2 linked regions of the Pelobacter seleniigenes DSM 18267 genome follow. The protein of the gene in region 2 interacts with the protein of the main gene of each other region in a pairwise test. Links are inferred from orthologs where the notes say so. Each region holds a gene or a part of one and is shown on either strand. Other genes may lie near its edges.

Evidence for each region.
Region 1: the proteins of N909_RS0112265 (region 2) and sfsA interact in binary tests that used the Escherichia coli proteins (3 or more experiments, as listed by UniProt). The link is inferred for Pelobacter seleniigenes DSM 18267 from one-to-one orthologs.

What each region holds. Positions count from the first base shown.
Region 1 is NZ_JOMG01000004.1:54,363-60,093, reverse strand. What follows is about bases 2,075-4,788. They hold sfsA (DNA/RNA nuclease SfsA), read right to left. Parts: upstream 3,921-4,788; coding sequence 3,228-3,920; downstream 2,075-3,227. Other genes in these bases: N909_RS0117190 (fatty acid--CoA ligase), read left to right, coding at 4,078-4,788; N909_RS0117200 (tRNA(Met) cytidine acetate ligase), read right to left, coding at 2,075-3,212. In the rest of the region: N909_RS0117215 (TPM domain-containing protein), read left to right, coding at 1-712; N909_RS0117210 (TPM domain-containing protein), read left to right, coding at 799-1,437; N909_RS0117205 (SHOCT domain-containing protein), read left to right, coding at 1,637-1,888; more of N909_RS0117200, read right to left, coding at 1,947-2,074; more of N909_RS0117190, read left to right, coding at 4,789-5,712. UniProt on the Escherichia coli protein: Binds to DNA non-specifically. Could be a regulatory factor involved in maltose metabolism.
Region 2 is NZ_JOMG01000002.1:2,071,791-2,077,806, reverse strand. What follows is about bases 2,933-5,931. They hold N909_RS0112265 (glutamate-5-semialdehyde dehydrogenase), read right to left. Parts: upstream 5,061-5,931; coding sequence 3,804-5,060; downstream 2,933-3,803. Other genes in these bases: proB (glutamate 5-kinase), read right to left, coding at 5,060-5,931; nadD (nicotinate-nucleotide adenylyltransferase), read right to left, coding at 2,933-3,556. In the rest of the region: gpmI (2,3-bisphosphoglycerate-independent phosphoglycerate mutase), read right to left, coding at 1-247; N909_RS0112290 (tetratricopeptide repeat protein), read right to left, coding at 247-1,620; N909_RS0112285 (TraR/DksA family transcriptional regulator), read right to left, coding at 1,663-2,016; 23S rRNA (pseudouridine(1915)-N(3))-methyltransferase RlmH, read right to left, coding at 2,052-2,525; rsfS (ribosome silencing factor), read right to left, coding at 2,544-2,900; more of nadD, read right to left, coding at 2,915-2,932; more of proB, read right to left, coding at 5,932-6,016. UniProt on the Escherichia coli protein: Catalyzes the NADPH-dependent reduction of L-glutamate 5-phosphate into L-glutamate 5-semialdehyde and phosphate. The product spontaneously undergoes cyclization to form 1-pyrroline-5-carboxylate.

The sequences.
Region 1 (5,731 bases), on a different replicon or contig from region 2:
TCTGGTTATTTTGTTGCTGAGCGGTTTTCCCGTTCAGGCTCTTGATGTCCCGCGACCGACCGGCTATGTCACCGACCTGGCCAAGATGATCTCGCCGACCACCAGGCTCAAGCTGGATCAGTTTCTGCAGCAGTTCGAAGCCAGCGATTCGACCCAGATCACGGTCCTGACGATTCCATCGCTGGAAGGAGCGGTGCTCGAAGACTATTCGCTCAAGGTCTTTGACAGCTGGAAACCGGGCCAGAAAAAAAAAGACAATGGTGCGCTGCTGCTGATCGTCAAAAATGATCACAAAATTCGGATCGAGGTCGGTTATGGCCTGGAAGGCCGTTTGACCGACCTGCTCGCCGGGCGGATCATTGACAACGAAATCTCCCCCAGATTTAAACAGGGGGATTTCGACGGTGGAGTGGTCAGCGGGGTCGTCGCCATGGCTGAAGCAGTGCGCGGAGAATACCAGGGGACGGGAAAAACCGCAGGTCACAAGCGGAAAAGCAGTCCTTTTGGACTGCTTTTTCTGCTCTTCTTTCTCGGTCCGCTGCTTGGCCGTATCGGTGGGCGCAGAAGTGGACGTTCCCGCCGCAGCGGAATCTTCTTCGGCGGCCCCTTTATCGGTGGGGGCGGCGGTTTCGGTGGGGGTGGCTTCGGCGGCGGAGGGTTCTCCGGTGGAGGAGGAGGTGGCGGCGGTGGCGGGGCCTCCGGCGGCTGGTAAACAAGCAACCCGGAACAGGGCTCAAGAACCTCATTTTTAATACATCAGAGACCGGCAACCACAGTGGAATAGGGAACGAGGCAGGCATGGCAACAGCAGCTGATTTTTTTACCGCCGAAGAACAACAACGCATCGAAGAGGCCGTCAAAGCGGCTGAACTGACCACCAGTGGTGAAATCGTGCCCATGGTGGTCGATTGCTCCTATGAATATCCCCGGGCCGAACTGATCGGCAGCGGCACTCTGTCGCTGGCCTGTGGCCTGTTCGTCAGCTGGGCTGTAGGCGGTGAGTCAATCTGGTGGTTCCTACCGGTCTTCTTGATTACCTTTGCGCTTTTTTTTCTGGTCATCAGGGCTTGGCCGGCCTTTAAACGCAAGCTGATCCATCCCGAAGAATTCACCATTGAAGTCAAGGAAAAGGCCATGGTCTGTTTTCTGGAACAGGGGCTTCACGAGACCCGCGACAAGACCGGAATTCTGATTCTGATTTCCCTCTTTGAGCGCCGGGTGCAGGTCTTGGCCGACAGCGGCATCAATGCCAAAGTCCCCCAGAATACCTGGGACGAGATCGTTGCCATGATCGTCACCGGGCTGAAAAGTGGGGCCGCCTGCGCTGCCACCTGCCAGGCCATTGCCCGCTGCGGCGAGCTGTTGCAGGAACATTTTCCGCGCAAGGATGATGATACCGACGAACTGCCCAATCTGATTATCGAGCAGAAGAGCTGAACCTTACGGCGCACAGCCGGACTTAACAATTCTTTACACCGCACGACCGGCCAGCGGTGCTACCCTTGGGATCGGTTAAAAGGATCGCCCGCTAACGCGTCACAAGGAAAAACTGCATACGTCAGCGGGCAGGACAAAGAGGCCACCGACGTTATCATCTGCTTGCTATCCGGCAAACCTTTTGCGAGGAGAGTTCATCATGTTCTATGGTCACCACTCTGGCTGGGCCTGCGGCCCGTTCGGTTTTAGCGGACCAGGAGGAATATTCACCCAATTACTGTTCTGGCTGTTGATCGCCTTTATCATTTATCAACTGTTTCGCCTGTTACGGCGACCGGCTTATCACAGTCGCAGCAACAGCGCAGCCCTGGATACGCTGAATCAACGCCTGGCCGAGGGCGCGATCTCGCAAGCGGAATACGATGAAATCCGCAAGCGCCTGTCCTCCTAAACCCGCCGCATCCAACGTAACCGGTCGGGAACCGGGACTCGGCAACGGCAGAGTTCATTCAGCTGTTATGACCGGCCACTGATTCAATGATCGGCTCATAAAAATCCCGGCTCTTCCGCCCGGCATGCAGATTTTCCAGCAACAGCCCATAGATGCGGGTCGCGGTCAGTTCCAGCTGCAACTGCCGCATGGCCAGCTCATAACGGGCCGAGCCTTGATCATAGCGGCGTTTGAGCTGGGCAAAGATCCGCGAGAAGTTCTGCACCAGGGGAACGTCCCGACGGGTCCTGGTCCTGGCCAGGAATCGCCGTCCCCGACTGCTGACACCGAGCAGATGCAAATACTGCGGCCCGGCCGCCAACAGCTGCTGGGCAGTCTCTTTTTCCAGCCCCAGCAGGATCGCAACCAGCATGCGTTGAATGCGCGTCCGAGTCAGTTGTCGCGACTTGCTTCCCTGGATCAGCTCCTCCAGGTCAGCGGCAGCATCGGCACTCTCCTGCAAACGGTTTTCAATCCCGTCGTCAACCAGCCAGTAGCGACTCAGCTGCTCTCCGGCACTGTAAATTTTCCCCAACAACAGTCTGAAACAGGCTTGCGCTGAAAAGGTTTGCCCACGAGCCAGGGTCTCGTCCAGAATGGCGGCAACGGCAGCCGGCACCAGCTGACTGACCGGCTCCGCAGCAGCCAGTCGGGCACGGATTCCGGTGGCACTGGCGATATCACCGCAGACATCCGTGGCATGGTACCCCACGCCACGCCGGGCAATGGTCAAGGGTTTCATGGCGCTGCCCGTCTGGTTCAAGGCCCGCAGGTATTCGATCCCGAGAATGTTATTCGGACCGGCCAGAAGAGCCGCACCGTCCTCCGTCCCGGTCAATTCGGCCAGCACCATGGCCCGTGCCTGCGGATAGTTCTGTCCGCCGCGCAACAGTCTGGCGGTCCGCTCCGTCACCAGGGCATCCTGCTGCTGGAGCAAATCCGCACATTGGCGCAGCGGCGCCAATTCCCCGGACTCACTGCCGAAACAGAGACTGTCAATGCCGCCCAGCAGGGTCAAGGACTGAACAGCCCCCCGCGCAAAATCCGGCGCGCTGCTGCAGGCCCAGGGCAAAGGCAATTCGATGACCAGGTCGACTCCGGCGACCAGCGCCATGCGGGTGCGCACCCATTTGTCCGCCAGCGCGGCGGCGCCGCGCTGCAGAAAGTGGCCACTCATGACCGCGACCGCAACCTCGGCATCTGCCACATGAAGGCTTTGCCGCAAATGATAGAGATGGCCATTGTGAAAGGGGTTATATTCGGTAATCAAGCCGACGCTACGCATGCGCACCCCTCGGCTTCACAGCAGGACCGGCAAGGCTGAGCCGGTCCGGTTGGCCGTGGGCGACACCTCGGTTCTATAGGCCAGAACTTCCACCCCGCCGGCCACTACTTCGCGCAAGATCCGCCCATACTCAGGATCGATCTCATCAGCAGGAGCAAAAGCCTCGGCTTCCTGGCGCTGCACCAGGAAAAAGATCACCGCCCGAAAACCATTGCCCCGGGCCGCCAACAGCTCGCGCAAATGCTTCTGCCCGCGCAGAGTCACGGCGTCCGGAAAACAGGCGACGCTGTTCCGGCAGCAAAGAGTGACATTCTTCACCTCCACCAGGACCCTTTCCGTATCGTTTTCCAGCAGAAAATCGATCCGGCTCGCGCCGATGCTGTATTCCGGCGTCACCCGATAGCCGCTGAGACCGGCAATCCAGCCCTGCCGCAAAGCCTCTTCAACCACCCGATTGGTCCGCTGGGTATGGGTATCCACCCAATGTTCCCCGACTTGAATCAGCTCCAGGGTATAGGGAAGCTTACGTTTCGGGTTTTGCGCTTTGGACAATAATACCCGATAGCCCGGCACGGCACACTGCTTCATGCTGCCGGTATTCGGGGTATGAGCGGTCACCACACTGCCGTCAGCCAGTTCGACATCCGTGAGAAAACGCTTGTAGCGACGCAGCAAGGTCCCCTCAATAAGGGGGGAAGGAAGTTTCATCGGTAGTGCCTCCGGTTCAGGTGAAGGGCCATCTTAACGGGATAATAAGGACGCGACAAGCAACAATCCTTGCGCATGCTCGACGATAATCGTATAGTTCGCTTTCGCCAAATTCATACTTTGCCCCTACGACATTCTTTCACAAAGAGGTGAGCCCATGACCGAAAAATTGATTCAGCGCACAGCTTCGGCCTATGCCTATCCCCTGTTGATCAAAAATCTTCTGCAGTCCCCGATTGTCGACGACCCGCTACAGGAAATTGTCTACCGCGACCAGTTCCGCATGACCTATGCCGAGTTCCGCCAACGGATCTGCAGACTGGCCAATGCCCTCACCGAAATGGGCGTGCAGCCCGGGGATACGGTTGCGGTCATGGACTGGGACAGTCATCGCTACCTGGAATGTTTTTTCGCCATCCCCATGATCGGGGCGGTGATGCATACCGTAAACATCCGCCTGTCTCCCGAACAGGTGCTGTATACCATCGACCATGCCGAAGACGATTATCTGCTCGTCAACGAAGAATTTCTGCCTCTGCTCGAGCAGATCAAGGGGCGGATTGATACGGTGAAGAGCTATGTCTTGTTGCAGGATGGGCAGCAACAACCCGAGACCACCCTCTCCTTTGTCGGTGAATACGAGGAACTGCTCAGTGCGGCTGACGACCATTTCGAGTTTCCCGACTTCGATGAGAACACCCGGGCGACGACCTTCTACAGCACCGGCACCACCGGCATGCCCAAAGGCGTCTATTTCAGCCACCGCCAGCTGGTTCTGCACAGCCTCGGTGCGATAGCCGCGTTGGGCAGTGTGCTGGATCAGGGGCGGGTCCATCAGCGCGATGTCTACATGCCCATTACGCCGATGTTCCATGTTCATGCCTGGGGTTTTCCTTACATGGCCACAACCCTCGGAATCAAACAGGTCTACCCGGGACGCTACACTCCGGATATGCTGTTGAAACTGGTTGCCAAAGAAGAGGTCACCTTTTCCCACTGTGTGCCGACTATTCTGCACCTGCTGATAAACCATCCCCTGTTTGCCCAAACCGACTTGTCCCGCTGGAAAGTCCTGATCGGTGGCGCAGCCCTGCCCAAGCAGATGTGTAAAACCGCCCTGGCCCGCGGGATCGACATCTATTCCGGGTACGGCATGTCGGAGACCTGCCCGATTCTGACCATCGCCCATGTCACCGAAGCGGACCTGAGTCCGGATGAGGAGACCGAGATCCGCTGTAAGACTGGCCGCCCTCTCCCCCTGGTCGATCTGCGGATTGTCGATGAAAAGCTGGAGGATATCCCGGCCGACGGCACCAGCGTCGGTGAAATTGTGGTGCGCGCGCCCTGGCTGACCCAGGGCTATCTGAAGGACCAGCGCAACTCCGAAGCGCTTTGGCGGGGTGGGTATCTGCATACCGGCGATGTGGCGAACAGAGATAAAAACAATTACGTCAAAATTACCGACCGCATCAAAGACGTCATCAAAATCGGCGGCGAATGGATCTCTTCCCTGGAAGTTGAAGACCTGCTCTGTTCACACCCGGCAGTGGCCGAAGCTGCGGTCATCGGCCTGCCTGACAGCAAATGGGGTGAAAAGCCCCTCGCCCTGATCGTCACCAAAGAAGACATGGCGGTCAGCGAGAAAGAACTGCTCGCCCATATTCGCGGGTTCATCGAAAAAGGGATGATCTCCAAACAGATCGTGCTGCTGAAGTTCAAATTTGTCGAGGCCATCGACAAAACTAGCGTCGGTAAAATCAACAAGAAAGTACTGCGGGAAAAGCATGCCTGAACCGACAGGCTGGCATCAG
Region 2 (6,016 bases):
TGATTCGGCTCAGATCCTGGTAAATAATCCGCCCGGCCCCGATGTTCATATGGCCGACTTCGGAGTTGCCCATCTGCCCGTCCGGCAGCCCGACACTGCTGCCGGAAGCCGACAGGCGGCTGGTCGGCCACTCCTGCCGGAGCCGGTCCATGACCGGCGTCGCAGCCTGACAGGCGGCGTTATAATCACATTTATCACTCAGGCCCCAGCCATCAAGGATAACCAGGGCAACAGGACCTTTCGACATTATGACTCCTCTCGAGCGCCGTGCGGGATCATTTTGGGCCGATCAACCGGCTGCGCTTCTTCAATCTGTTTTCGTTCCGGTAACACCAACGAATCCCAGCTTTTGCATTCCGGACAGCGGCTGAACCATTCGTTGAACTTTGCGCCACAGTCTTCACAAACAAAGCCCAGGCGCAGGTGGATGTCGATACCCAGGGCTTTCTGATATTCACTGACGGCGTCTTCAACATTATTACGCCGGCGCTGGGCTTCGGCAAGTAGCAGGTGCAATTTCGTGAAATCGATCCCTTGCGACTCCAGATCGGTCAGGTGCTCCAACGCCTCATCGACCATCTCCAGGCGCAGACAGAGCCGGGCCAGATAGAGCCGCAGCAGCAGGTCTTCAGTGTCCACCTGCATCTGGCTGCGATAAAAGGCCAACAGCGCCGCAGGGTCTTCGGCATTGATATAATGATCTTCCAGGCGGGCCAGGAAAACACTCTTTTTGAGCGCTTTATAGCCATCCTGATAAACCTTGGCGGCATCCACATCGCGGCCGGATTGCCGATAGGCATCGCCCAGGGTAACCCGGGCCGGGGTGAAACTCGGGTTCTGCTTGATAATGTCCCGACAGACCTCGATCGCCTGTTCGACCTCGCCGGCTTCCAGCTGCTTGCGCGCCACCTCATAGCGCAACTGATAGAGCATCTGCTTCTCCTGGTCGGCTTTCGGCCCGGAGGAAGATGCCTTGAGGATCCGTTTCTGCAGCGTCAGGGCATCGTCCCAGCCCCCCAGATCCATTTGGATATCACGCAGAGCCCGCATCGCCTTGCGATTGTCATTATCGCCGGCCAGCAGTTCCTTGTAGATCCCCATCGCTTCCTCGCGACGCCCCGCTTCTTCCAGGGTGGCGGCCAGCTTGAACAGGACTTCGATGCCTTTGGGGTCCAGTTTGCGGGCCTTCTGCAGCAGCTCGATGGCTTCCTGCAGGTTGCCTTCCTGCTGGGCGACGCTGGCCAGGGCCAGATAGCCGTCAACCCGTTTTGGATCCCGATCGATGACTTTCTGCAACAGGCTGCGGGCCTTTTTCATATCTCCGGATAACAGGCGACCGACCCCGTTGCGATAAACAGCACTGATCTCTTCGGATTTCTTCTGCTGGCGCCCGCCTTTCCAATTGCGGAATGACATCAGAAAAGCGCTGAAGATATGGACACCGTTGCCGATCAGCAAACCGAGCAGCAGCACACAGATCAGCATGATCGCAGTGGGCAGGGTATAGCTCTGATCACTGGTCAGAAAGACCGTGACTTCGCCGGGATTGATTCCCCAGAAATAGAGGAATGCCAAGGCAAAAAGGATAAAAACAAGCATGAACAGAGCGATGAGGATCATGGTCATCTCCAGACTGACCCGGTACAGGGGCAACAGAGGTTATTATTCACCGAATTTTTCAACTTCGATTTTACAATCAATACAATAACGCGAGAACGGTCGAACTTCCATCCGGCGCGGGGAAATTTCCTCTTCACAGCGGGCACAGAGGCCATAGACCCCCTTCTTCATCCGCTCCAGGGCGGCATCGATATCCCTGACCCGCGCCCGCTGAGTGGCGCTGAGGTTCATCAATACTTCCTGATTATAGCTGTTTGAGGACATATCTCCAATGTCCGGAACCCCGTCTTTCCCCAACGACTGCGAAGCGGCATAGGCACGTTCGGATTCCTGTAGCACCTCGTCCCGCATCTGCAGTAAATGAGCTTTGATTTCTGCCAGTTTTTCAGCGTCCATACGTCTTAACAACCTCCGGCGTTCACACTAGAAAATTAGCGATTATGATAAGGTTCATTCCTGATGATTGTGCAGCTTCTGTAGAGTTGTTCGAGTAAAAATATCCGTGCCATCTGATGAGTGAAGGTCATGCTGGACAGGGCCAGAACCGCGTCCGCCCGCTGCCTGACCGCCGGGTCGAGGCCATAAGGCCCGCCGATGACCAGCGTCCAGTCGCGTCCCCCCTGCACCATCTCCCGGCTCAACAGTTCGGCCAGCTGTTCCGAACTGTGCTGCCGACCGCGCTCGTCCAGAACGATCAGGTACGACTGGGCAGGCACCTTGGCCAGAATCCGCTCCCCTTCCCGCCTGACCAAACCGGCCGGGTCGTTTTTACGCCCCCCCTTTTCCTCTTTAAGTTCGGTCACTTCAAAAGGAAAATAGCGTTGCAGGCGAGCTTCATAATCCTCTGCGGCGGCGCGCTGCCACGCTTCGCTCAGCTTGCCGACACAGATCAGCTGTAGCTTCATGACCAGGGATCCGCCGGCTTAAGAGCCGGTATCGGCCAGTTCAACTTCGGGAGCTTCGCTCCAAAGGCCCTCAAGGTCGTAAAATTCGCGGACCGGCTGTTGAAACACATGAATCATGACCTCGCCGTAATCGAGCAGCACCCAGCGGCCCTGGTCCATCCCTTCGATAGCCAGCGGCAGCACCTCATGATGCTGTTTGAACTCTCCCTTGATATGCTCGGCAATAGCCTGAACCTGCCGGTCGGAACGCCCGGAGATCAACAGAAGAAAATCTGTCAGGGAAGACAGATCCTTGACATCGAACAGTTTGAGATCGAAACCCTTTTTATCAAGGGCGTACGTTACGGCGGAAAGAGCTGTTTCTTTTGCTTGCAAAGCGTTATCCGTTCCTATTGAAGATAAAGCCCGTGGGCTTTGATGTACTGGGCGACCGTTGCCGGCACCATGCCGGAAACGTCCCTGCCTTCCGCCACCAGGCGACGGACCTCGGTCGAAGAGATGTCCCGGCAGGTATGGGTCACGGCAAAGACCGAAAACCCCGTATTACAGCGGAGTTTTTTGAATTCGGCATCATAGCAGAAGCGATCTGCGATAGCAACCGGCAGCAATTCCTGCAGGGTGCCGGTGTAGCCGGGCCGGGCCGTGACCACGATATGTGCGAACTCAAACAAGCGGGGATAATCTTTCCAGAGACCAATCTCCTGAAACGAATCGAGCCCCATGATGAAAAAAAATTCGTCCTCTGGATAACGCCGGGTCAGTTCCTGCAACGTCTCCACCGAGTAGCTTTTCCCCCCACGTTCTCCTTCGATGGCGCAGGTTCGAAAATCCTCGCGCCCCGCCAGGGCCGCCTGGACCATGGCCAAACGGTGCACAAAGGAGACATCCTCGGCCAGCTGTTTATGCGGCGGGCGCCAGGTCGGGATCAGCCAAACCTCATCCAGCCGGCAGAACTTTCGGACCTCTTCGGCAATGTGCAGGTGGCCGCAATGAACCGGGTTGAAAGTGCCACCGAGCAAACCGATGCGCATGGAAACTCCATCATAACAGAATTCGGCTGACAAATTCAGCGCAGCCCCTGATCAACGAGTTGCCATCCGGAAACTTCGAATGGCAACTCGTTAAGTTTTCAGATTGGAAACGCGCAGTTTTCCGTTGTGGCTAGGAAATCAAGGGCTTACGCGGAGGCGTACAGTGTTACGCCGCACAAGTAAGCCTGCAGATTGACGCCGCTACAACGAAAAGGAGCCGTTTCCGGATAAAAACCAACGAGCGGATTCAGTCCCGCACCTGTCCATCGCCAAACACGACAAACTTCCGGGTGGTCAGATCTTCCAGGCCCATGGGACCGAAGGAATGCAGCTTGGTGGTGGAAATCCCGATCTCGGCCCCCAGCCCCAGCTGGTTGCCGTCGGAGAAGCGTGACGAGGCATTGACCATCACGACGCTGGAATTGATTTCCCGTATAAACCGCTGCGACAGCCGGTAGTCGTTGGTTACGATCACCTCGGTGTGCAATGATCCGTAAGTCTGAATATGCTCCCTGGCCTGTTCGTAACCGGAGACGATCCGAATCGCCAGGATCAGGTCAAGATACTCGGCGGCCCAGTCTTCCTCAGTCGCGGGGAGCAGATCCGGCAGCAGCTTGCGGGCCTCTGCGCAGCCGCGCAGTTCAACCCCAGCCTGGTGCAGCGCCGCGGCCACAGACGGCAGAAATTCGGCCGCCACATCCTGATGGATCAGCAGAGTCTCCATGGCATTGCAGACCCCGGGCCGCTGCACCTTGGCGTTCATGCAGATCGCTTCGGCCATCTGCAGATCAGCCGCCGCATCGACATAGGTGTGGCAGACGCCTTTGTAATGTTTGATCACCGGAATCCGGGAATTTTCCGAGACAAACCGGATCAACCCTTCCCCGCCACGGGGGATGATCAGGTCGATGTGATCTTCCAGCTTGAGCAGCTCCGTCACCGCCGCCCGATCGCTGGTGGTCACCACCTGCAGGGCGTCGGTGGGCAGATCAAGCTCGGCCATGGCCCGCCGCAGGATGCTGCCGATGGCCCGATTGGAGTGCAACGCTTCGGACCCGCCGCGCAGAATCACCGCATTGCCGCTTTTCAGGCACAGCCCTGCCGCATCGGCGGTGACATTGGGGCGCGACTCGTAAATAATCCCGATCACCCCCAGCGGAATCCGCTGCCGGCCGACCTTGATGCCGTTGGGGCGCAACCACATACCGGTCACTTCGCCGACCGGGTCGGGCAGCGCAGCCACTTCCCGCAGCCCGTCAGCCATCCCCTTGATCCGCGCCGGGGTCAGGGTCAGGCGATCGAGCATAGCCTCGGCCATGCCGTTGGCGCGAGCCCGCTCCAGGTCTTCCCGGTTATGCTGCTGCAACTCGTCGGCGCCGGCTTCAAGAGCCGCGGCCATATTGAGCAACAACCGGTTTTTGACGTCCGTCGACAGGTTCGCCATGACTCGCGAGGCCTGCTGCGCAGCAACAGCGCAGGTCAACATATCTTCACGCACCCCCATCAATCGACCTCCTCTTCCTCGTCCTGGGTCAGCACCAGATCATCGCGGCAGACAACCTCGTCCCGATATTTATAGCCAAGAATTTTTTCAATTTCCGCGCACTGCTTGCCCATGATCTGGAGGACTTCGGTCAGCGAATAGCTGATCACGCCCCGGGCAAACTCATGACCGTCCCGATCACACAGCCGCACCGCATCGCCCCGTTCGAAACCGCCGTCGACGCCGCAGATACCGGACGGCAACAGGCTCTTCCCGTGCTTGACCACCGCGGCCTGGCCACCTTCATCGATAAGCAGCTTGCCGCGCGGCTTCTTGGAGAAAGCGATCCAGTGCTTCTTGGCGGTCAACTTGGACTGGGCGGGCAGAACATAGGTGCCGACATCCTCACCGTCGAAGATCCGCGCCAGGATATGCTTGCTGCGGCCATTGACGATCAACGTCCCAACCCCGCTCAGAGCCGCCTTTTTGGCCGCTTTCAGCTTGGTTCCCATGCCGCCGGTGCCGAGCACGCCCCGGGACTTTCCACCCAGCGCCTCAATGGCCGGAGTAATCCGCTCAACAACGGGGATCAGCTCCGCATCGGGATGGGAGGTCGGATCCTTGTCAAACAGGCCATCGACATCAGAGAGGATAATCAGCAGGTCGGCTTCAACCAGATTGGTGACCAGCGCAGAAAGATTGTCATTGTCGCCGAAGCGGATCTCTTCAACCACCACCGTATCGTTTTCGTTGACAATGGGGGTCACCCCGTATTCGAGCAGGGTCATGACCGTGTTGCGCGCATTCAGGTAACGGCGCCGGTTGGACAGGTCATCGCGGGTCAGCAGCACCTGGGCGACATTGTAATTGTGATCCTGGAAGGTCTCCCGGTAGCCACGGATGATCCGCGTCTGGCCGATGGCCGCCGCCGCCTGTTTCTGCGGAATGGTCTGCGGTCGGCCGACGATCCCGAGCAG